Regions from separate parts of the Shewanella sp. NKUCC05_KAH genome, predicted to be linked through region 1. Evidence: predicted binding sites of a transcription regulator. Region 1 holds the regulator's gene; each other region holds the start of a gene.
What was found. The regulator LexA, encoded in region 1, represses DNA repair genes until DNA is damaged. The targets are predictions, from matches to a motif close to TACTGTATNNNNATACAGTA.
Positions count from the first base shown of each region.

Region 1 (7,402 bases):
TAGCATAAACCATGGATGCATAGCCAAATAAGGGTTTACGACTGAAGGCTGGGACTATGGCAGAGATGATGCCAAAGGACGGCAAGATCATGATGTAGACTTCAGGGTGGCCGAAGAACCAGAAAATATGCTGGAACATCACAGGATCGCCGCCGCCAGCCGCATCGAAGAAACTCGTGCCGAAAAACTTATCTGTCAGCACCATAGTCACTGCGCCCGCGAGTACGGGCATAACCGCGATCAGTAGGAATGCCGTGATAAGCCAAGTCCAGACAAACAATGGTAACTTCATCCATGTCATGCCTGGCGCGCGTAAATTCACTATGGTCACAATCACGTTGATTGCGCCCATGATCGAACTTATCCCCATGATGTGAATAGAAAATACAAAGAGCGCCGTGCTATCTGGACTATAAGTTGTTGATAGTGGTGCGTAGAAGGTCCAACCAAAGTTAGGTCCGCCACCTTCCATAAATAGCGAACTGAGAAGGATAGTGAAGGCGAAGGGGAGTATCCAAAAACTCCAGTTATTCATCCGTGGCAGCGCCATATCGGGCGCCCCTATCATCATAGGGATCAGCCAGTTAGCTAGCCCTGTAAAGGCTGGCATTACCGCACCGAATACCATGATCAGCCCATGAACAGTTGTCATTTGGTTGAAAAAGTTGGGCTCGACCAATTGTAATCCAGGTTGAAAGAGTTCAGCGCGGATCACCATGGCCATAGCGCCACCGGTTAAGAACATAATGAAGCTGAACCATAAATACAAAGTACCTATGTCTTTATGGTTGGTGGTTAGCAGCCAGCGCATGATGCCCTTTGGCGCACCATGATGATGGTCATCATGGGCTGCGGTTTGATCTTGAGTCGTAGTGCTCATCATTATCCCCTACTGTCCATGACTTGCGATATCAGCAGGTTGCACTGTATCGCCGGTATTGTTGCCCCAAGCATTGCGTTCATAGGTAATGACTGCTGCAAGTTGCTGTGGGCTAAGCTGTTTGCCAAATGCCTGCATAGCCGTGCCTGTTTTACCGTGCATCACAATATCAATGTGATTGGCGACTGGTCCAATGGCGATAGCACTACCCACTAGCGCGGGGAAGGCGGGTGGTACTCCTGCACCTGTCACTTGATGGCAGGCAGCACAGAAGGTCGCGTAGACAGTTTCACCTTCGGCCATGAGGGCGTCATGGCTGAGTGTGGGGAGGCTTGCGGGATCGACTGCAGCTGAGACGTCTGTTGCAGGCGCGGGTGTCGGGGTTGTACTGCTTGGTACCGTGGCGGATGTTTGTGCAGAATTGCCGTTCATGTACTCGTTGACGTCTTTGGCTTGCACTGCATCGCCAGTATTATTGCCCCAAGCATTCCGCTCGTAGGTAGTCACTGCCGCGATTTCTTGTGCGGTCAATTGCTTACTAAACGCTTGCATGGCAGTACCCGTTTTACCATTGAGCACGATTTCAAGGTGGCCGCTGAGTGATCCCGTTGCAATCGGGCTACCTTTAAGGTGCGGAAATACGCCTTGCAACCCTTCGCCATTGGGCTGGTGGCAGGCTGCGCAGTGCCCGAGGTAAACTTGTTCGCCTAGAGTCATCAACTCTTCTTTACTTAGGGTTTGTGATAAAGCGGCTTGAGCGGCTTCAGCCGCAGCACCTGCGGCTTGTTTTTGCTCTGTGACCCAAGCCTCAAACTCGGCTTCGGGCAACGCTTGTACTACGATAGGCATAAAACCATGGTCTTTTCCGCAGAGTTCGGCGCATTGACCGCGGTAAATGCCGGGTTTGTCGATGCGAGTCCAAGCCTCATTGATAAATCCAGGGTTGGCATCTTTCTTAATGGCAAAGGCGGGTACCCACCAAGAATGGATGACATCCTCTGAAGTCATCAGAAAGCGGATTTTGCGGTTTATTGGTAGAACGAGCGGTTTATCGACTTCCAATAGATAGTTTTCACCCTTGGTTTCGGTGCCTTCGATTTGTGCTCTGGGTGTTGTCAGTATGCTATAAAAATCAATATCTTGATCGAAATAGCTGTAATGCCATTTCCATTGGGAACCCGTGACTTTTACGGTGAGATCGGCGTTGCTGGGATCTTCCATTGCGATTAAAGTTTTTGTCGCTGGAATCGCCATTAAGATCAAAATGATAAATGGCAGAATCGTCCAAGCGATTTCAACTTTAGTGCTTTCGTGAAAGTGGGACGCGACAGCGCCTTTGGATTTTCTGTGGTTGATCATGGCGTAAATCATGACGCCAAAGACCACTAGGCCTATTGCGCAGCAGATATACAAGATGGTCATGTGCAAGTGATAAACCTTGCCACTGATCTCGGTCACGCCAGGGGTCATGTTGAACCGCATGTCCGCGGCGGTCAACGGTGGTGCGAAAAGCACCACGAGTAAACAATACAACAATTGCTTCACAAGACTTCTCCTCTGCCAATTGCGAATAGCAACTACAAAGAAGAGCAACACAGTAAGTCTCAACTCTATGCAAACTCTTCAGTTCCCAAAAAAGCTTTTTTGACTTCAACGTGCGTTGGCGGCTGTTACTTTTAATCAAGTATTGTTACTGCTGGTAATTAGCCACGCTGGCACATACTGCTGAAATAAATCTGTTCTCTATTTTTAGTGGCGCTTCGAGTTCGATAAATACTCGATTCATTGACCACGGAAGGTGATATATCATCACCAGCTTAACCAACCATACTTGCTGTTTAAATATTGATCAAGATCACTTATTTATCTAATTATCTGAAAAATTGCCAAAAAAAGCCTCACATTCATAGGTGAGGCGGCTTTCAAGGTAAAAAATTAAATGAATATTTAGTGTACAGCGCTAAAAAAAGATTGCTGACCGAAGAGATTGCCTTGCTCAATACGTACGTCTGCATGTAAGTGACTGTTTACGTCTTCAAGCACTATGCCCATAGCTCGGGCACTTTTAGCCACGATTTGTAGGCGTCGATTATCCCGTGCATCCAATGATTGAGTCCAAGTAATGACTGCACTGGACGTACCACTTGTCAGGGCTTTTTCCATCGCCCACAGGGTTTCAACTTCATCTTTAGCATGTACCAGCAAAACTCTATCCATACGCACACCTGCGCTGGCGAGCATTTGCTTGTAGCCAATACTTGGAGGGTTGATGAGCACTAACCAACGGCCCTGTTGGCTTAACTGAGCGAGTTGTGCACTCAGATGAATTAATTCTTGGCGACCTTGAGTCTTGGTTGGCATGCAGGCGATGGGCGCATGGTGCCAGTCATAGTCGGCATCACGGACTTCATCGAGCCACAGGCCCGGATGGCGGGGGGCATTGCCAAGTAGTTTATTCATAGCCAATCTCCATTACGGATCACACCGACGGCGAGTCCTTCAATTGTTAAACTTTGGAAGCCTAAATCCACTTTAATCGGGGAGTAATCTTCATTTTCGGCATGTAGATAGACTACATTACCTTTTTTTTCGAAACGTTTAACAGTGACATCGTCATCGACTCTAGCGACAACCACTTGACCATTCCTAGCTTGTTCTACTTTATGAACTGCCAGCAAATCACCTTCGAGAATGCCGATATTTTTCATGCTGTCGCCCTTTACTCGCAGTAAAAAATCGGCGGCGGGATGGAACATGCTTGGGTCGACTTGGTAGTACTGTTCAACATGTTCTTGGGCGAGGATAGGTTCACCCGCGGCCACTTGGCCGATGAGCGGTAAACCTGTTTCAGTCAAATCTTCGATTTCCGCAGGCAGACGAATGCCCCGAGATGTGCCAGGCATGATCTCAATGCAGCCCTTTTTCGCCAACGCTTTAAGGTGTTCTTCAGCCGCATTGGCGCTCTTAAAACCTAAACGGGTTGCGATTTCTGCCCGAGTGGGTGGCATGCCAGTATCGGCAATATTTCGTTTAATTAGCTCTAAAATTTCAGCTTGGCGTGGCGTCAAAGGTCTCATGGTGTTTCCTGTTTTTCTATACAGTTACTGTTAGTATATACAGTATTGTTTGCAGCGCAAGTATTAACCACTTTTTAGCTATGTTGGAGAGAATTAGCGAATATTACCCATAGTCTGGTATTCTATCGGGCTAGTAAACGCACTTAATTGCATAAGAATAATGCCTAAACACGACTCTCTTTGGTTGAAATCATTACGTTGGATCCAAAAACACTTAGTGCACACTATTGTGGTGCCTCAGGATCCCTTTGCCGATCTGAATCTGGATGCTTCCAGACCCCTTGTTTATGTGATGAAAACAGAATCCCTCAGTGACATCGCTGCTTTGAGCGAAATAACGGCTAAGTTAGGCTTACCAAGCCCTTATGAGCCTCTAGTGGCTAATGGTGTGACTGCGCCTCGGGTTGTCTGTCTTCAAGGACGTAAGCCACTGTTTGGCGAACGTGCTGGTAATGAGCCTTTCCTCGAATGCTTTATGCGTTTGTTAGCCGTGCATAAGGAACGTCCTGAATTGGATATTCAACTTGTGCCCGTGAGCTTGTATTGGGGTCGAACGCCAGGGAAAGAAGACGACACTATGAAGGCGGCCGTATTTGAGCGGGAAAACCCGACTTGGCTGCGCAAGTGCTTGATGATTTTGTTCTTAGGTCGACATAACTTCGTGCAGTTTTCGAATGCCGTATCCCTGCGTTACATGGCTGACGAACATGGCACCGACATGGGGATTGCCCATAAGTTAGCACGGGTTGCACGCGTGCATTTCCGTCGTCAACGTAAGGTAATGACAGGGCCTGTGCTGCCAAACCGCCAAGCACTGTTTCATTCGTTACTCAAATCTGAGTCGCTGCGCAAAGCGATTCAAGAAGAGGCCGCTAGTAAAAAGATTTCTGAGACCCAAGCGCGCGAGACGGCTATTGAGTATCTCGATGAAATCGCTGCCGATTACTCAGACAGTTTAGTGCGTATTGCCGAGCGTTTTTTAACTTGGCTGTGGAACAAGCTTTACAGCGGGATCAACATTAAAGGCGCCGAGCAAGTTCGGCAGTTACACCACGATGGCCACGAGATTGTTTATGTGCCTTGCCATCGCAGCCACATGGATTACCTGCTGTTATCGTATATTTTGTATTATCAAGGCATGGTTCCGCCGCACATTGCTGCCGGCATTAACCTCAATTTCTGGCCCGCGGGACCTATGTTCCGTCGCGGTGGTGCCTTCTTTATCCGCCGTAGTTTTAATGGCAACAAGCTATACACCGCAGTATTTCGTGAGTATTTAGACCAGCTGTTTGCTAAAGGTTATTCGGTGGAATACTTCTCCGAAGGCGGCCGTTCACGTACTGGCCGTCTGTTGGCGCCGAAAACTGGCATGATCGCCATGACGATGAACAGCGTACTGCGCGGTATTGAACGTCCTGTCACACTTGTGCCTGTGTATTTAGGCTATGACCATGTGATGGAAGTGGCGACTTACCATAAAGAGTTAAGCGGTAAGAAAAAGAAAAAAGAATCTGTGTGGCAGGTGTTCGGTGCCATTCGCAAATTAGGTAATTTTGGCCAAGGTTATGTGAATTTTGGCGAGCCTATTACCCTGCAAAATTTCTTAAATGAGCGTGCGCCAAACTGGCGTGCTGAGTTGGCCGATGATCCCGAGCAGAAACCAAGTTGGTTAACGCCAGCGGTAAACGTGCTGGCTAATCGGGTGATGACGCGTATCAATGATGCCGCAGCGGCGAGTTCGGTGACTTTGACCAGCTTAGTTTTACTGGCGACAGATCAAAACGCCTTAGAACGTAGTCTGCTGGAGCGTCAGCTTGATTTGTATCTGACCCTACTCAAAAAAGTGCCTTACACTTCTTATACATCTGTTGCCGAAGGTGATGGTAAGCATTTAGTGCAGCAAGGTTTAGAGCTGAACAAGTTTGTTGTTAGTGCCGATCCTTTAGGGGAAATAGTGTCTATCGAAGCGAGTCAGGCTGTGTCTATGACTTACTATCGTAACAATATCATTCACTTATTTATTGTTCCTTCATTAATTGCGAGTTGTTTAACCCACAATGAACAGATCCTGCGCCAGCAAGTGGTTTCAATCGTTGCCGATTTTTATCCACTGCTGAAAGCCGAACTCTTCATGGGAATTAAAGACTTACCAGCCTATGTTGAGCAAGTACTGGATTTCCTGATTGGGCAAGGTTTAGTAGTTGAGACAGATACTTTAGCTGTCGTGCCTGAGCACTCAAGCCAATTATTGTTGTTAGCCAGTTCAGTGAGTGAAACTTTGCAACGCTACGCTATTATTTTCAATCTGTTAGCGAACAGACCTAAGATGGAGCGCTCAGAACTTGAGTCTGAGAGCCATTTACTCGCCCAGCGTTTAGGGGCTTTACATGGCATTACCGCGCCTGAGTTCTACGATAAAAAACTCTACGGTACTTTGAGCGTGAAGCTCAAAGAATTGGGATATCTGGCGGATAGTGAAGATAAGTCCAATATCAATCGCATACGAGATCAGGCCAATAGCTTATTACGTCCGTCAGTGAGACAAACGATAGTGGCGAGTGTCACCGCGGAGCACACAGTTTAATGGCAAATCATATGAATGCGGCTAAGCATAAGCCCGCAGGTAAGTCCTTGCTCGGTGGTGCCATGATTATTGCTGGCACGACCGTAGGTGCTGGGATGTTTTCTCTGCCCGTGGTCGGTGCAGGTATGTGGTTTGGCTATTCGATTTTGATGTTATTGGGCATTTGGTTTTGCATGTTGATGTCGGGTTTATTGTTGCTCGAAACCAATTTACATTTCGAACCCGGTGCTAGCTTCGATACCTTAAGCAAGCAAACTCTTGGGCAGTTTTGGCGGATAGTGAACGGCGTTTCTATCGCTTTTGTGTTGTATATTTTGACTTATGCCTATATCAGCGGCGGTGGTTCGATTGTGAATCACAGCTTGCAGGGCATGGGAATTGAGTTACCGCAAAGTGTGGCAGGGCTAGTGTTCGCCATAGTATTGGCGAGCATAGTGTTGATCAGTACTAAAGCCGTGGATCGGATTACCACGATTATGCTCGGCGGTATGATCATTACCTTCTTCCTCGCTATCGGCAATTTATTGATCGAAATTGATGTGACTAAGTTGCTCGAACCCGATGGTAATAACAGCTTTTCACCTTATCTGTGGGCGGCGCTGCCCTTTGGTCTCGCCAGCTTTGGTTACCATGGTAACGTCCCCAGCTTAGTGAAGTATTACGGCAAAGATTCCTCCACCATTATCAAGGCGATTTTCGTCGGCACCTTTATCGCGCTGGTGATTTATGTCTGTTGGTTAGTGGCGACTATGGGCAATATTCCCCGCAGCCAGTTTATCGACATTATTGCCCAAGGCGGCAATATGGGTGTGTTGGTGGGCGCTTTGTCTGAGGTGATGGCGAGTAGCTGGTTAAACAGTA
Region 1 is NZ_JAHKQZ010000032.1:537-7,938, reverse strand. Features, by position in the region: gene ctaD (cytochrome c oxidase subunit I) at 1-880, opposite strand, end outside; gene coxB (cytochrome c oxidase subunit II) at 890-2,425, opposite strand; gene KO533_RS21375 (SulA-like leucine-rich domain-containing protein) at 2,828-3,340, opposite strand; gene lexA (transcriptional repressor LexA) at 3,337-3,957, opposite strand; gene plsB (glycerol-3-phosphate 1-O-acyltransferase PlsB) at 4,118-6,541, shown strand; gene mtr (tryptophan permease) at 6,541-7,402, shown strand, end outside.

Region 2 (7,402 bases), on a different contig from region 1:
GAAGAAAGTACAAGTTGAGGTGGAAAACCTTACACGTCTCAAGGGCTGGATTGTTCCTTTTAATCCCTTAGAATCTTAATGTTGATACAACACACGAGACTGAAAATGATTTATTTACCTCACTAGGGGTGAGAATCGTTTCAGTCTCTGGTAGAATCGCGCCGTCTTAAAGCCCATGTCGGAAAGCCATCTCAATGGTTTGGATTGATTACGCTATCATATTCGTCATCGGATTATCGACTCTCATCAGTCTGATCCGTGGATTTGCCAAAGAAGCCATGTCCTTAGTGGTATGGTTTGCGGCTTTCTTTGTTGCCAGCCAATTTTACCAAGATCTTGCCGTTCACTTAACACAAATGAACGATGAGATGCTGCGTAATGGCGTTTCTATTGCCATCCTCTTTATTACCACTTTGGTACTCGGTGCCTTAGTTAACTATATTCTCGGACAACTTGTTGTCAAAACCGGATTATCTGGCACTGACAGGCTTTTGGGCTTGTGCTTCGGTGCTATTCGAGGCGCGCTTATTGTTAGCGCCTTGTTGTTTTTCATGGATGCTTTCACAGGATCTCCCAACTCCCAATGGTGGAAAGATTCTGTGCTAGTACCCGAATTTGGCGTTGTTATTCAATGGTTTTTTGACTATTTGGAAAATACCTCCAGCTTTGTACCCAAACTATAAGAAAGAAAATAAAATAATCCTAAGTGATAGAACATCTTACAATGAGGAAGCTTACCCATGTGTGGTATCGTCGGAATAGTTGGCCAATCATCGGTTAATCAGACCATTTATGATGCACTGACAGTGTTGCAGCACAGAGGTCAGGATGCGGCAGGTATTGTGACCATTGATCGTGGTGCTTTCAGACTACGTAAAGCCAATGGTTTGGTTAAAGACGTTTTTGAAGTCAAACATATGCAACGCCTACAAGGTAATGCTGGTATTGGCCATGTGCGTTATCCAACTGCGGGCAGTTCAAGCGCATCTGAAGCGCAGCCTTTCTATGTTAACTCGCCATTTGGGATCTCATTAGCCCATAACGGTAACTTAACCAACACAGTCGAATTAGCCGAAGGGCTGATCAAAAAACGTCGTCATGTGAACACCACTTCGGATTCTGAAGTGTTGCTCAATCTGTTGGCCGACGAACTGCAAAAAACCACGAGTTTGACTCTGACGTCGGAAGAAGTGTTCGATGCGGTCGCTAACGTACACCAACAAGCTCGTGGCGCCTACGCGGTTGTTGCCATGATTATTGGTCAAGGCTTAGTCGCGTTCCGTGACCCATTTGGTATTCGTCCTTTGGTATTAGGTAAGCACGAAACTGCCACTGGCACTGAATACATGGTGGCTTCTGAAAGTGTGGCACTCGATGCAGTTGGCTTTGAAGTGATGCGTGATGTAGCACCGGGTGAAGCGATTTATGTTTCAATTGACGGTCAGCTGTATACCCGTCAATGTGCAGCCGAGCCTAGCTATGCACCTTGTATCTTCGAATTCGTCTATTTTGCCCGTCCAGATTCGACGATCGACAAAGTGTCTGTATATGCAAGTCGCGTCAACATGGGCGCTAAGCTTGGCGAGAAGATTAAGAAGGAATGGTACGATCACGATATCGACGTGGTTATTCCTATTCCTGAAACCTCTTGCGATATCGCGCTGGAAATTGCCCGTTGCATGGACTTACCGTACCGCCAAGGTTTTGTGAAAAACCGTTATATTGGCCGTACCTTCATCATGCCTGGTCAACAGGAGCGCAAGAAGTCAGTGCGTCGTAAGTTGAATGCCATTAACACTGAGTTCAAAGGCAAAAATGTCCTGTTGGTGGACGACTCTATCGTTCGCGGTACGACCTCAGAGCAAATCATCGAAATGGCCCGTGAAGCAGGTGCTAAGAAAGTGTACTTTGCCTCTGCCGCACCGGAAATTCGTTTCCCGAACGTGTACGGTATTGATATGCCAACATCGAATGAGCTTATTGCACACGGTCGTGATGCCGATGAAATCGCCAAGTTAATTGGTGCTGATGGCATTATTTTCCAAGACTTGCCCGATTTAATTGAAGCGGTAAGAATGGAGAATCCTGCGATTAAACGTTTCGAAACGTCCGTATTTGATGGTCACTACATCACGAACGACGTTGACCAAGCGTATTTAGATCACTTGACGCAACTGCGTAATGACGATGCCAAAGCCGATCGAAATAAAGATATCGGCACTAACTTAGAGCTGCATAACGTCTGTCACCCATAAGGATTGTGGGTCATTCAGTATCGTAAAGTTTGTGTCCTTTTTGTTCTAAACGATACAAAAAAAGCCAGTGAGAAATCACTGGCTTTTTAATGGCTTATATTTGCTTAACGGATCATCGTGGTAACGTCTACGTATTTATGCGTTGCGCTGTTTCAGTCATTACATTTTCTTCAGCGTGTTTGCGTTCAACCCAGTAATCCGCATTTTTAATCCCCAGTTTTACCGGGTCGAAAAGTGGCTCTATGCCGAGTGCTTGCTGTGATTCATAATCTTTAAGGCAAGTGAATGCGGTTTTCCTTAATAGAATAATAGCAATAATATTGAGCCATGCCATGAGTCCGACACCAATGTCACCCATTCCCCAAGCCATATCAGCCGTTTTAACTGTGCCGTATACGGTTGAGCCAATGATCACGACTTTGAGAACGACCATGAACCAAGGATGATTTACTTTACGGTTAATATAGGCAATGTTGGTCTCGGCAATGTAGTAATAAGCCACTATGGTCGTAAAGGCGAAGAAGAACAGTGCGATAGCCACAAAGATATTGCCAAATCCTGGCATCATACTTTCCATTGCCGTTTGTACGTAGCCTGGTCCTGCAGCGACTCCGGCAATGCCGGTATAGAGCGCCGCACCGTCTGGGCCCTGAACATTATACAGTCCTGTAATGAGCAGCATGAAACCTGTTGCAGAGCAAACGAATAAGGTGTCGATATACACAGAAAAAGCTTGAACTAACCCTTGTTTGGCTGGATGGCTTACCGCCGCAGCAGATGAGGCATGTGGCGCTGTACCTTGACCCGCTTCGTTGGAGTAAATACCCCGCTTTACCCCCCACATGATGGCTAAGCCTAAAATGGCACCAAAACCCGCATCAAAGCCAAAGGCACTTTTGATAATTAACCATAAAATACCCGGTAGCTGGCCAATATTTAGCGCTATGATGACACAAGCCACTATGATGTAACCCAGTGCCATAAAGGGGACGACGGCACTGGCAAAGTGAGCGATACGTTTTACACCGCCAAAAATAATAAAACCAAGAAGCATAGCCAGTATGGCTGCAGTCACATTAGGATCTATGTTGAAAGCAGTTTTTAAACTTGAACCAATCGAGTTAGCTTGTACGCCCGGCAGCAGGATCCCGCAAGCAAATATGGTCGCAATTGCAAATACCCATGCATACCATTTCATGCCTAAGCCTTTTTCAATATAAAAAGCAGGTCCACCGCGATACTCACCATTGATTTTTTCTTTATAGACTTGACCTAAGGTAGATTCAACGAAGGCGGAGCTGGCACCGAGAAAGGCAACCATCCACATCCAAAATAAAGCGCCAGGACCACCAAAGGTGATTGCTGTGGCGACCCCTGCAATGTTACCTGTACCGACTCGACCCGCTAATGTCATCGCGAGTGCTTGAAAAGACGACACTCCCGCATCAGTACTCTTGCCATCAAACATCAGGCGGATCATTTCTGGCAGATGGCGCAGCTGTAAAAATCGAGTGCGAAGGGAGAAATAGAGCCCGACACCTAGGCAAAGAAAAATAAGTGCAGGGCTCCAAATTACACTATTGATCGCGTTGACAATCTCATTCATAGACTCCGATTCCTTTATTGTGTTGTTTTAGCAGAGTTTTTAGGTTTACGGTTATTCAACAGATGTTGAGTTAGGACATTCACTTTTGATTAAGACATTTTTTGTAAATATCCAAGATACTCAACATAACTATTTTTTAGGGAGCTTCATAGTTAAAGTGTTAAATATTTGAAACCAATGTGTTTTGAAATTGAGTTTTAGCATGGATAAATAGAGCGGAGGGGCGAGTTAACTCGAAATACGGTAGTGATTTATTATGAATGTCAGTTATCCCATTACCCAAAGTAGCATCCACACGCCGAATAAGCTGCTTAAGCTATGGCGCGTGATTTGATGGCTGAGTAATAGAGATAAACTCACAGCAATAGGAATGACGAGAATGAATCCCCATGCTAACGGCATATCGATGATTTTCATTTGTCCCAGCCAAGTACTAGTGAGCATGCTTATTGCGAGTAACATTAAGCTATGGAATATCAATAACTGATTGAATTTTAATATTAATGCTGGAGTTATTGTCATAGCCTGTCGCGCATTTATTGCAAACTGTCTCATAGTCACTCCTTAGTAATTTAGTGTATTTTACGCCTTGTTGAGAATCATTCGCAATTGAATTTACACTTAAGCTTTTACATTTAAGCTCGGTTTACTACAGAAATTTGCACTCAACTGGCGTTTGGGCTAAATTATACTGTAATTATATCCAGTGTTTGGTGTTTGTATGATCCTTTATATCGCAGAGAAACCTAGCCTAGGGCGGGCCATTGCCGATGTATTGCCTAAACCCCATAAAAAAGGTGATGGATTTATCGAAGCCGCCAATGGCGATTGTGTGTCTTGGTGTGTTGGTCACTTGCTCGAGCAAGCAGAACCTGATGCCTATAATCCCGAATTTAAGTCTTGGAAATTCGAGCATTTGCCAATAGTGCCAGACAAGTGGCAACTAAAACCTAAGGCCGCAACCCGCAGCCAACTCACAGTGCTTAAACGATTAGTCAAACAAGCTAACACCTTGGTTAATGCGGGCGATCCCGACCGTGAAGGGCAGTTACTCGTAGATGAAGTGATTGCCTATCTTGGCGTGACGGGGGACAAGCTACATCAAACCCAGCGTTTACTGATCAGTGACTTAAACCCACAAGCTGTAAAACGGGCTCTAACGCAGCTACGCAGCAATCGCGAGTTTATTCCTTTATCCACATCGGCCTTAGCCCGCAGTCGAGCCGATTGGCTCTATGGCATGAATATGACGCGTGCGTACACCATCCAAGGTAAAAAGGTCGGTTATCAAGGCGTGTTATCCGTCGGCCGAGTACAAACGCCATTGCTTGGGCTAGTGGTGCGCCGTGATGAAGAGATTGCTCACTTTCAATCTAAACCTTTTTATGAAGTACTAGCGCATTTGGCGACCGAGAAGCAAGAAACCTTCAGCGCCAAGTGGCAACCTAGCGAAGCTTGTCAGCCTTATATGGATGAAGAAGGACGAGTGTTAGTGAGAGGGTTAGCGCAAAATGTGGTGAGTCGCATCAGTGATAAACCCGCTTTAGTCACTCAATTAGTGGCTGAGGACAAGAAACAGAATCCACCATTGCCCTACAGCTTATCCGCGTTACAGATTGATGCGGCCAAACGGTTTGGTATGAGTGCTAAGGATGTGCTCGATACCTGCCAAAGTTTGTATGAACGTCATAAACTCATTACTTACCCACGCTCCGACAGTCGTTATTTACCCGTTGAGCAACATAACCTTGCGCCTTCGGTACTTAAGGCGATAAGTGCTGGTGCTGCTGAGTTATTGCAAGGTGCTGATGCACCCGATCCCCGTCTTAAATCTAAAGCATGGGATGATAAAAAAGTGGACGCCCATCACGCAATCGTCCCCACAGAGAAGACGGCTAACTTATCTAGCTTGAGTCAGCGTGAGAGGCAGTTATATCTTCATGTTGCTCGCCAGTACTTAGCACAGTTTTATCCGGCTTATTGTTACAGTGAAACCACAGTGCAAGTGACAATCGAGGGTGGCTTATTTAATACCAAGGCGCGTCAGGATAAATCCCTCGGCTGGAAGCAACTCTTTGCCCGCCAAGAGCCAAATGGCAGTAAGGCTAGTGGCAACAAGTCGACGGAAGAAAGCACAGGTAAGGACGATGAGGAGAATGACGAGTTTATCGGCCAATTACCGCCTTTGAAATTGGGACAGGCTTTGCATTGTACTCGAGGCGAATTGTTGGATAAAAATACTCAACCACCAAAGGCCTTTAACGATGCCACTTTACTCGGTGCTATGACGGGTATTAGCCGTTATGTGACCGATCCTGAGATCCGTAAAATTCTTAAAGAAACCGACGGATTAGGTACAGAGGCCACCCGTGCAGGTATTATCGAATTGCTGTTCAAACGCGGTTTTTTACAACGCTTAGGTAAATCTATTGTCTCGACAGACGTGGGGAAAGGATTGATTAACAGCTTGCCCGCGAGTGCGACTACGCCGGATATGACAGCGCTTTGGGAAGCGAGTCTGAATGGCATTTGCCATAAAGAAACCTCTTATCAAGCCTTTATGCAGCCACTGCTCGGCACCTTATCCACGCTTATCCAGAATGCAGGCGCCCAACTGCCAACCGCGCTTAATGGTTTACAAGGCCAAGGTTATCGTAAAACGGCAAGTAATAAATCTGGTTATCGTAAGTTGCCTTACCGCAAAGCCTCGAGCTCGGCAAAACGGGCAGGCACTGCAAGTACAGCTAAAAGCAGTGTGAATAAGTCAGTGGCTAGTGCTGGCGCAAGGAGTCGAACACGCAAAATGGCTACAGAGGTTTAATAGTCACGAGTGCGTTGTGATTCTGTTGTAGGGGATATTCGACCTTAAGCTATAACGCTTTCATAGCACTGAATTTGGGCAAAAAAAGAGTAAACCAAAACGGTTTACTCATACGGAAATAGGTCGTTAAAGCTTGCCAAAATCACTCAATTGATGAGGAGCAGGCATATAATCTCAGCATTAACTTAATTAGCCCTTAAAGCTCATATTTATCTTAGGGTGTCGCCTCGGTTTAAGCTGATGAGCTTATCCAGTATGCGTTCTCCATCCATGCGGATGCCGTTGTGCTCATATTCTGATGTTAACCAATACTTTAGCCTGCCAACTTGTTTTGTGGTTTCTAAACTGTATTGCATCTCTACAAACATATCTTCACTGTAAATGGCTGCTGCAACAGGAACTCGGTTTTGTGCCAGTTGCTCTAGATTGTAAAGTGCTGGCCAATCTGATTTATGGGCAAGGATTTCTGCCGCGGCTTTAAGCGGCACTAAGTGACTAAATTGGTCAAACATCCATGGGTATATCATCTCACCTGTGAATAAAAACGGTTTACCTTGTTGATAGTTAAAGGCGGGGAATTGCTGTCTAACCCTGTGTGCCGACCATTGTGAAGCCGAGTGTTGACAGTAGATGGCTTCATGCAACAGGGCAAAAATCGGGTTAGTGTTGTAATCGAGCATTTGACCGAAATGATTTAAAAATAACGGGTTAACGACTGTC
Region 2 is NZ_JAHKQZ010000008.1:97,822-105,223, reverse strand. Features, by position in the region: gene KO533_RS09375 (SPOR domain-containing protein) at 1-79, shown strand, start outside; gene KO533_RS09370 (CvpA family protein) at 195-683, shown strand; gene purF (amidophosphoribosyltransferase) at 741-2,255, shown strand; gene KO533_RS09360 (alanine/glycine:cation symporter family protein) at 2,383-3,861, opposite strand; gene KO533_RS09355 (hypothetical protein) at 4,129-4,416, opposite strand; gene KO533_RS09350 (DNA topoisomerase III) at 4,583-6,682, shown strand; gene KO533_RS09345 (alpha/beta fold hydrolase) at 6,892-7,402, opposite strand, start outside.
Region 2: KO533_RS09350 (DNA topoisomerase III) is a predicted target of LexA. The motif match lies at 4,551-4,570, and genes of this name have one in related genera.

Region 3 (7,402 bases), on a different contig from region 1:
TTTAAACTTAATTGGAACCAATCGCGGCACGTTACGCGGTTTCCTGTCCAATTATGAAAATACTCATGGCCTACAACCGATTCAATGCCGTGATAATCCTCGTCGGTGGCCGTTAAGGTATCTGCAAGCACATATTTAGTGTTAAAGATATTTAAGCCTTTGTTTTCCATCGCACCCATATTGAAAAAGTCGACGGCCACTATCATGTAAATATCTAAATCATACTCAAGATCAAAACGGCTCTCATCCCATGCCATGGATTTCTTAAGTGATGCCATCGCATGGTGTGCTTTATGTAAATTACCTTTATCAACGAACACTTGCAGGATCACTTTACGGCGACTGCGAGTAATGAACTCATCTTGCAATAGATCAAAATCGCCAGCGACTAATGCAAATAAATACGCTGGTTTTGGAAATGGATCTTGCCAGCAAACATAATGGCGTCCGTCATCTAACTCACCTTGATCAATCAAATTACCGTTACTCAGTAAAAACGGGAATGCGGCTCTATCGGCTTCGATACGAACTGTGTATTTAGCTAATATATCAGGGCGATCAAGGAAATAAGTGATACGTCGAAAGCCCTCTGCCTCGCATTGCGTGCAGTAGGCACCATCGGACATATAGAGCCCTTCAAGGCTCGAATTAGCTTCAGGATCAAGCTTAGTGGTAATGTTCAGTTCAAACTCATCAAGCTCAGTTTCTAGAACTAATTGACCCGCACTAACATGGTAAGGCACAGCATCACCATTAACTGTCAGTGAAACAATGGTCAAATCTTCGCCATCCAACACTAAGGCTTGTGCATGTTTTGAAGTGCGTTTTATACGACTGATCGCCTGCACTTGGGTTTCATTGCCTGCCAAATTAAAAGCTAAATCGATAGTCTCTATCGTAAAAAGTGGCGCTTGATAATCTTTTAAGTATTTTGCTTGAGCTTGTGTCATTTCGATCCCTTTAACGCTGATCTAAATAAGAAAAAACGCGCCATAAGCGCGTTTTGATATCGGATAAATCGACTCGACTAGCGCCTACTTAGCACTAGTTTTAGCCATTTTTTGCACATCAGCCATATCTAAGGTGATATAAGCGGTTTCGTCTAAAAATGCATCTGGCAATTCAGCGTCGTCTTTAATGTCTTCCATTGATTTAACCGGTGCTAAACCATTGGCGACTCGGCGCTCGTTCGTTCTATCGAGGACTTTCTTCTCATCGGCTTCGCGGGAGGCAATGCGCTCACTTTCAACCAGAGAAACTGTCTTCTCTTTGTGGTGCTTTTTAAAGTCGGCAATATCTTGATTGATATAAGCAAACTCTACGCTGCTTTTGATGCGGTTAAGGTGCTTGGCCTCAAGGCTAGTCACTAACTCAGGCGTCACATCATTGAGCGTACCATATTGCGCCATAGGCACTTTATCCCAAGGTAAAGCATTTTTCTCTTCAGCTTCACCGTACTCGCCCGGCTCCAACGCACTTGGGTAAGCAATGTTGGGGGTCACACCTTTAATCTGTGTACTACCACCATTAATACGGTAGAACTTTTGAATCGTATACTGCACATGGCCAATTGGCTTCTCATACATGTCGTAGATACGGCCTAGGCTCTTATGCTGCTGTACTGTGCCTTTCCCAAAACTCGACTCACCGACGATCAGTGCACGGTCATAATCTTGCAATGCGGCAGCAAAAATTTCAGAGGCTGAAGCACTGTAACGGTCAACCATCACAGTCAATGGTCCTGCATAACTGGTTTTACCGTCGTTATCACGATGCGCAGACACTCGTCCATCGGCATCACGAATTTGCACTACAGGGCCCATATCGATAAAGAGTCCCGTCAGCAGCACGGCTTCCGTTAATGCACCCCCACCGTTACCTCTAAGGTCGATGACTATGCCTTCTACTTTGGCGTCGTTTAACTTCACTAGCTCTTTTTCAACGTCCTGCGACAAATTCATATAGAAACCAGGAATTTGGATCACACCGACTTTGCGACTAGCATACTCGCCGTCTTTAGGTTCAATCACCTTAGAGGTTGCCGCTCTGTCTTCAAGGCGAATTTTATCGCGAACTAAGGTAACATCGAATGGCTTCGCATTCGAACCGCCTTTCTTCGGTAAAATTTGCAGTACAACTTTACTGCCCTTAGGCCCTTTGATCAGATCAACTACGTCGTCTAAACGCCAGCCAATCACATCAACAATTTCACCGCCTTCTTGACCGACGCCGACAATCTTGTCTTCCGGCGACAGTTTTTCACTGCCCGCAGCAGGGCCGCCAGTAATTAAACTTTTAATGACAGTGTAATCGTCTTCAAGTTGCAGTTGAGCACCAATGCCTTCAAGGCTCAAGTTCATTTCCATTTGGAAACGTTCAGCATTGCGTGGTGAAAGGTAACTTGTATGTGGCTCAATGCTACGCGAGAAGGCATTCATCACGCCTTGGAACACGTCTTCACTGTTAGTTTGAATCAACCGTTTAATTGCATTGTTGTAACGCTTTTGGAGGATATCAACAATCTCAGGCCATTGCTTACCTGTGAGTTTAAGATTTAGTGCATCGTATTTAACACGTTGACGCCATAACTCATTAATTTCTGTCTGGTCTTTTGGCCATGCGGCCTCATCGCGATCGTACTCATAGGCATCACCGGGCGCAGAAAAATCCATCTCTTTATCTAATAGAGATAAAGCATAGACAAAGCCTTCATAGCGGCGCTTTTGGACGATATCAAACATTTTATAGGCAGGCTCAAGTTCACCAGAACTGAGCATGTCATCGAATTGGGTTGCATAAGGTTTAAAACTATCGACATCCGCTTGGGTTAACACATTACGGCGATAGTCTAACTGCTGTAGATAACGATCAAAAATTTGCGCAGAAAAGGCGTCATCAAGATTGAATCTATGATAGTGCGAACGAGTGTATAAGTCCGTTACCCTTTTGCTCGCAACCTTATGTTGCGCTTCCTGCTTGAGAGTGGGTAACTCGCTGATTTGAATCGTGGGTGGTACGGCCCAAGCCGAGAATCCGACAAAAACAGTGGCGATCGAGGTAGCCAAAGTGAGTTTTCGCATCAACAAGTTACTCCGTTTTAATAAATGATTACAGCAGGATATGTTCTGCTCTAACTTTAATCGTTAGGCCACTATCAAGCTGAACATGAATATCTTCCTTGTTAATGTCAGTAATCACACCGGCTACGGGTGTCATACCTAATTTAACATTGACGCGTTGTTTTTTCGTTAAATCAGTCAATTGTGCTTGAACATAATTGACGACTGGCGCTGCAGCTTTTGGCGCAGGCTTAGCAGGACGCTCAGTTTTAGGACGCTGAGGAACAGCCACCTTTTTAGGTGCTTTCTTCGCCGCGGGCTTAGGTGCAAGTGCTGCACGTTTCGCTTTGGCCTTATCCTGACTCTCTTTCAACATGGCTTGAGCATGATCAATGTGCTCTTGCTCTAACTCGCCGCAAGGTTCGCCATCCAGGTTTACGCGTTGTGCGCCCGCTTTAACGCACTTTAAATAGCGCCAGCTGCTGGTGTAACGTCTCAAGGCAACTCTGAGCTGAGTTTTACTGACTTTAGAATCATCAGCCAACCTTTCAGCCAAATCTTGAAACAATCCGATTTTTAATGGCTTAGTTTCACCTTCAGCAATAAAGCACAAAGGAAATGTTTCATACAAATACGCCAAAATTGCATTGGTGTCGGTCAACTTTTCTGTTGATTCCATCATTACTTCCACAGTCAAAAAGGGACATCGATTCGAGGTGATATATATCAGCTTCTTACATGTCGTTTATCTTCGTTAAACTCAATATTGAGTCAACGTACAAATTAGCATCCTAGCCGCGTTTACTAAAGTTAAAAAATATACCTTAACAAATTTTGACAGCTCAAAACACTAAGCTTATTCATTGCATGCCAATCAAACCAGCTTAATGCGTGCAGGCCATATTATAAGGCGCACGCCACCGATTGCGACTATGAATTATGCGTTATTGTACGCAAATTAATCAAATAGGCAGTTTTCAAAACTTTTAACCAGTAATTCCAGCCCCTTTTGGTCTTCTTGATCGAAACGATCGAAGATAGGACTGTCAATATCGAGCACGGCAACCACGTTACTTTGCGCACGAACTGGCACAACGATTTCAGAATTACTGGCAGAATCACAGGCAATATGACCATCAAATTGATGGACATCAGCCACTCGCTGAGTTTGATTAGTGAATGCTGCAGTACCACACACACCTTTTCCTAACGGAATGCGTGTACAAGCCACTTTACCTTGAAACGGGCCTAATACTAGTTGTTCGCCACGCATAACGTAGAATCCCACCCAGTTCAGCTCAGTTAAATTATCATTGAGCAAAGCTGAAAAATTCGCCATCGCCGCAACAAGGTCGTCTTCCCCTTCCAACAAGGCCAAGGCTTGACGGTTAAGTGACTCATAAAATTTCGATTTCATTACATTTCCTAACAATTTTATTCTGCTGCTTCGGTCTTTTTAGCCGCTTTTTTCGCTGCAGGCGGATTCGTTGGCGTACTATTAACCTGAACGGCGCCTTTAAGCAAGTTCGTCAGCTCATCTTTATTGTTAGCAAAATAGAATGCGAGCTTTTCACCCACACTTTCATCTATACCCACATCAGCTTTTTGAATGAAGGGGATAAGGTTATCGGCGATATCGAGCATCTTATCGTAGGCATCAGCCTCCTTCTTAGATGTGAATGTCATCTTTTCAACCCCTTCTCTGACCACGACAAACTGTGTTATTACTGCCATGACTGCCCTCGCACTGTTTTTATATACAGTAACTAGAGTGACATAGATTGAACTTGTGATGCAAGTGTTCTGATTAATCTGATATTATTAGCGTACTTTCGTTGCCAAGATTATAAAGCGCTAGACGTGGCTGAACAGCTAACTAGCACGACACTTTGCACCGATCTCGCTGTTATTACTCCTATTAGGCTAATATATATTTTTATATGCATGAAAACGCAGCAGAAAATTCAGTAACCCTATGCCGCTCCTGCGATTTAGCAGTCCGCAAACGTGCCTTGCCTAGCGGCGTTAGAGCAATCTGTCCTCGTTGCAGCACTGCACTTTATGACACGCCATACTGCTCCGTGAATGGTATGTTAGCCCTATGTATTTCGGCATTAGTGTTTTATTTCCCTGCTAATTTTTTACCCGTACTCGAGATCCACTTTTTCGGCAGTATTCGTACTACCACGGTTTTCCAAGGGGCATTTGCAGTATTTGACCAAGGCTATTGGGTTGTAGGTGTCGCCGTACTTGCCGCAGCTGTGATAGGTCCAGGCTTATTACTGTTATCGATATTGACACAGATTTTAATTGTGAAATGGGGATTGAGTAGCCTTTTTTGGCGTAACTCATTGAAGCAGTTATTAAAATTTCATGGTATCTTATCGCAGCTCACTATGCTGGAAATTTATGTGATCAGCTTCTTAGTTTCATCATTTCAGCTATCTGATTTTTCGGACATTTATTTTGGTATGGGCACATTTTGCTTCACTATGCTGTTTCTCGTGACCTTGTTTCTACAAAGAGAATACGACTTAGAACATATGTGGACGTTATTGGAAGGTCATAGCTGATATGAAACAACAAGGTAAAGATATCGGCCTATGTCTCTGTAAAGTGTGTCGCCAACTCAACAGCAGTGAACTCACGCACTGTCAGCGCTGTGAAACTGAGTTGCACGTCAGAGACTATTCCAGCCTGCAAAAAAGTTGGGCTTTGTTGATTACCGCTGCCATCTTACTGGTGCCAGCCAACATTTACCCTATCACTATGCTGACCAATCAAGGGCAAGTGCGGCACGACACCATTTTTTCGGGCATTTTACATTTAGTGCATTCAGATATGCTGCCTATTGCCATCATAGTGTTTACCGCCAGTATTTTAGTACCATGGATTAAAATCATCGGCTTATCCATTTATCTGTGTGCGATCAGCTTTGATATCCCGATTTCAAAAAAGAAATTGATGGTGGGTTTTCACATCATCGAATGGATTGGCCGCTGGTCAATGCTCGATTTATTTGTCATCTCAATCACAGTGGCATTAGTGAACATGGGACAATTACTCGACGCGAAACCAGCGCCTGCGGCTACCGCATTTGCCTTGGTGATTCTGTTAACTCAGTTAGCCGCAAAAGTTTTAGACACTCGTTTACTCTGGGATCGATTGGAACCTCAAGATGACACAAATTGAATCGCCGAAAGTTGTAAAGAAAAAACTCTTTTCGCCCATTTGGCTGCTTCCTATTGTCGCGTTGGCATTAGGTGCTTGGCTGGGCATTAAGAGCATTAAAGAATCGGGAGTTGAAATTCAAATTCACTTTCCGAGCGCCACTGGGATTGATGTAGGTAAAACCTTAGTCAAATACCAAGGTTTGACTGTCGGTAAAGTGAAAGACATTGGCATAGATGAAGATCTCAAAGGCGTGAACGTCAAGGTCATGATGGACTACCGCGCTAAGCCTTTCTTGAATAAAGAAACCCTCTTCTGGCTTGTCACACCTAAAGCAAGTATTACAGGTGTTGAAGGCTTAGATGCGCTGTTTTCCGGTAACTATATTGCTATCCAACCAGGGAAAGGTAATGCCTCGACCTTTTTTGAAGCAGAACGCCAACCGCCGCCGATGCAAATCGGCTCAGAAGGTGTGATGGTCGAATTGACCTCCGATAAACTGGGTTCGCTCGATGTTGGCTCGCCAATATTTTTTCGCCAAATCCCCGTGGGTAGCGTGGTCAGCTATCGTTTAGATGGCAATCAAAGAGTCATTATCAGCGCTTTCATTCAAGAGCAATACGCGCGGTTAGTGAAGAAAAATTCTCACTTTTGGAATGTTTCTGGCGTCAAAATTGATGCTTCACTAACTGGGGTTAAAGTCAGTTCAGAGAGTTTGGCGTCCATTCTGGCTGGCGGCGTGAGTTTCAGCTCTGACGATAAAGCAGACATAGCTAAAAACGGTGACGTTTTTTCGCTTTATGATTCAGAAACCACCGCCCTTGGCGGCATAGAAATAAGCTTGACCATGGCTGACGCTAACGGTGTCGACAAAGGCACTCGTATCGTTTATCGCGGCATCAATATTGGCAGTATTTTAAGTAAACAACTCACGTCCAATGGTGTTACAGCCGTGGCTAAGTTTGAACCTCGATACGGTTCACTGTTAACTAACGACGGCGTGTTTTGGCTTGAAGGTGCTGATATTTCCCTCTCAGGCATTAAGAATCCAGAACGCTTACTGACAGGTAGCGTGATCAACTTCCTGCCAGGCATCAACACCAAAAGCGCGGTACCAAGCAGCTTTGCCTTACAAGCCAAAGCGCCTGATTTACTGCAATCGAAGAAGCGTT
Region 3 is NZ_JAHKQZ010000001.1:319,453-326,854, forward strand. Features, by position in the region: gene pepN (aminopeptidase N) at 1-950, opposite strand, end outside; gene prc (carboxy terminal-processing peptidase) at 1,035-3,080, opposite strand; gene proQ (RNA chaperone ProQ) at 3,109-3,738, opposite strand; gene KO533_RS01355 (GAF domain-containing protein) at 4,018-4,476, opposite strand; gene KO533_RS01360 (YebG family protein) at 4,494-4,793, opposite strand; gene KO533_RS01365 (paraquat-inducible protein A) at 5,000-5,632, shown strand; gene KO533_RS01370 (paraquat-inducible protein A) at 5,634-6,251, shown strand; gene KO533_RS01375 (MlaD family protein) at 6,238-7,402, shown strand, end outside.
Region 3: KO533_RS01360 (YebG family protein) is a predicted target of LexA. The motif match lies at 4,805-4,824, and genes of this name have one in related genera.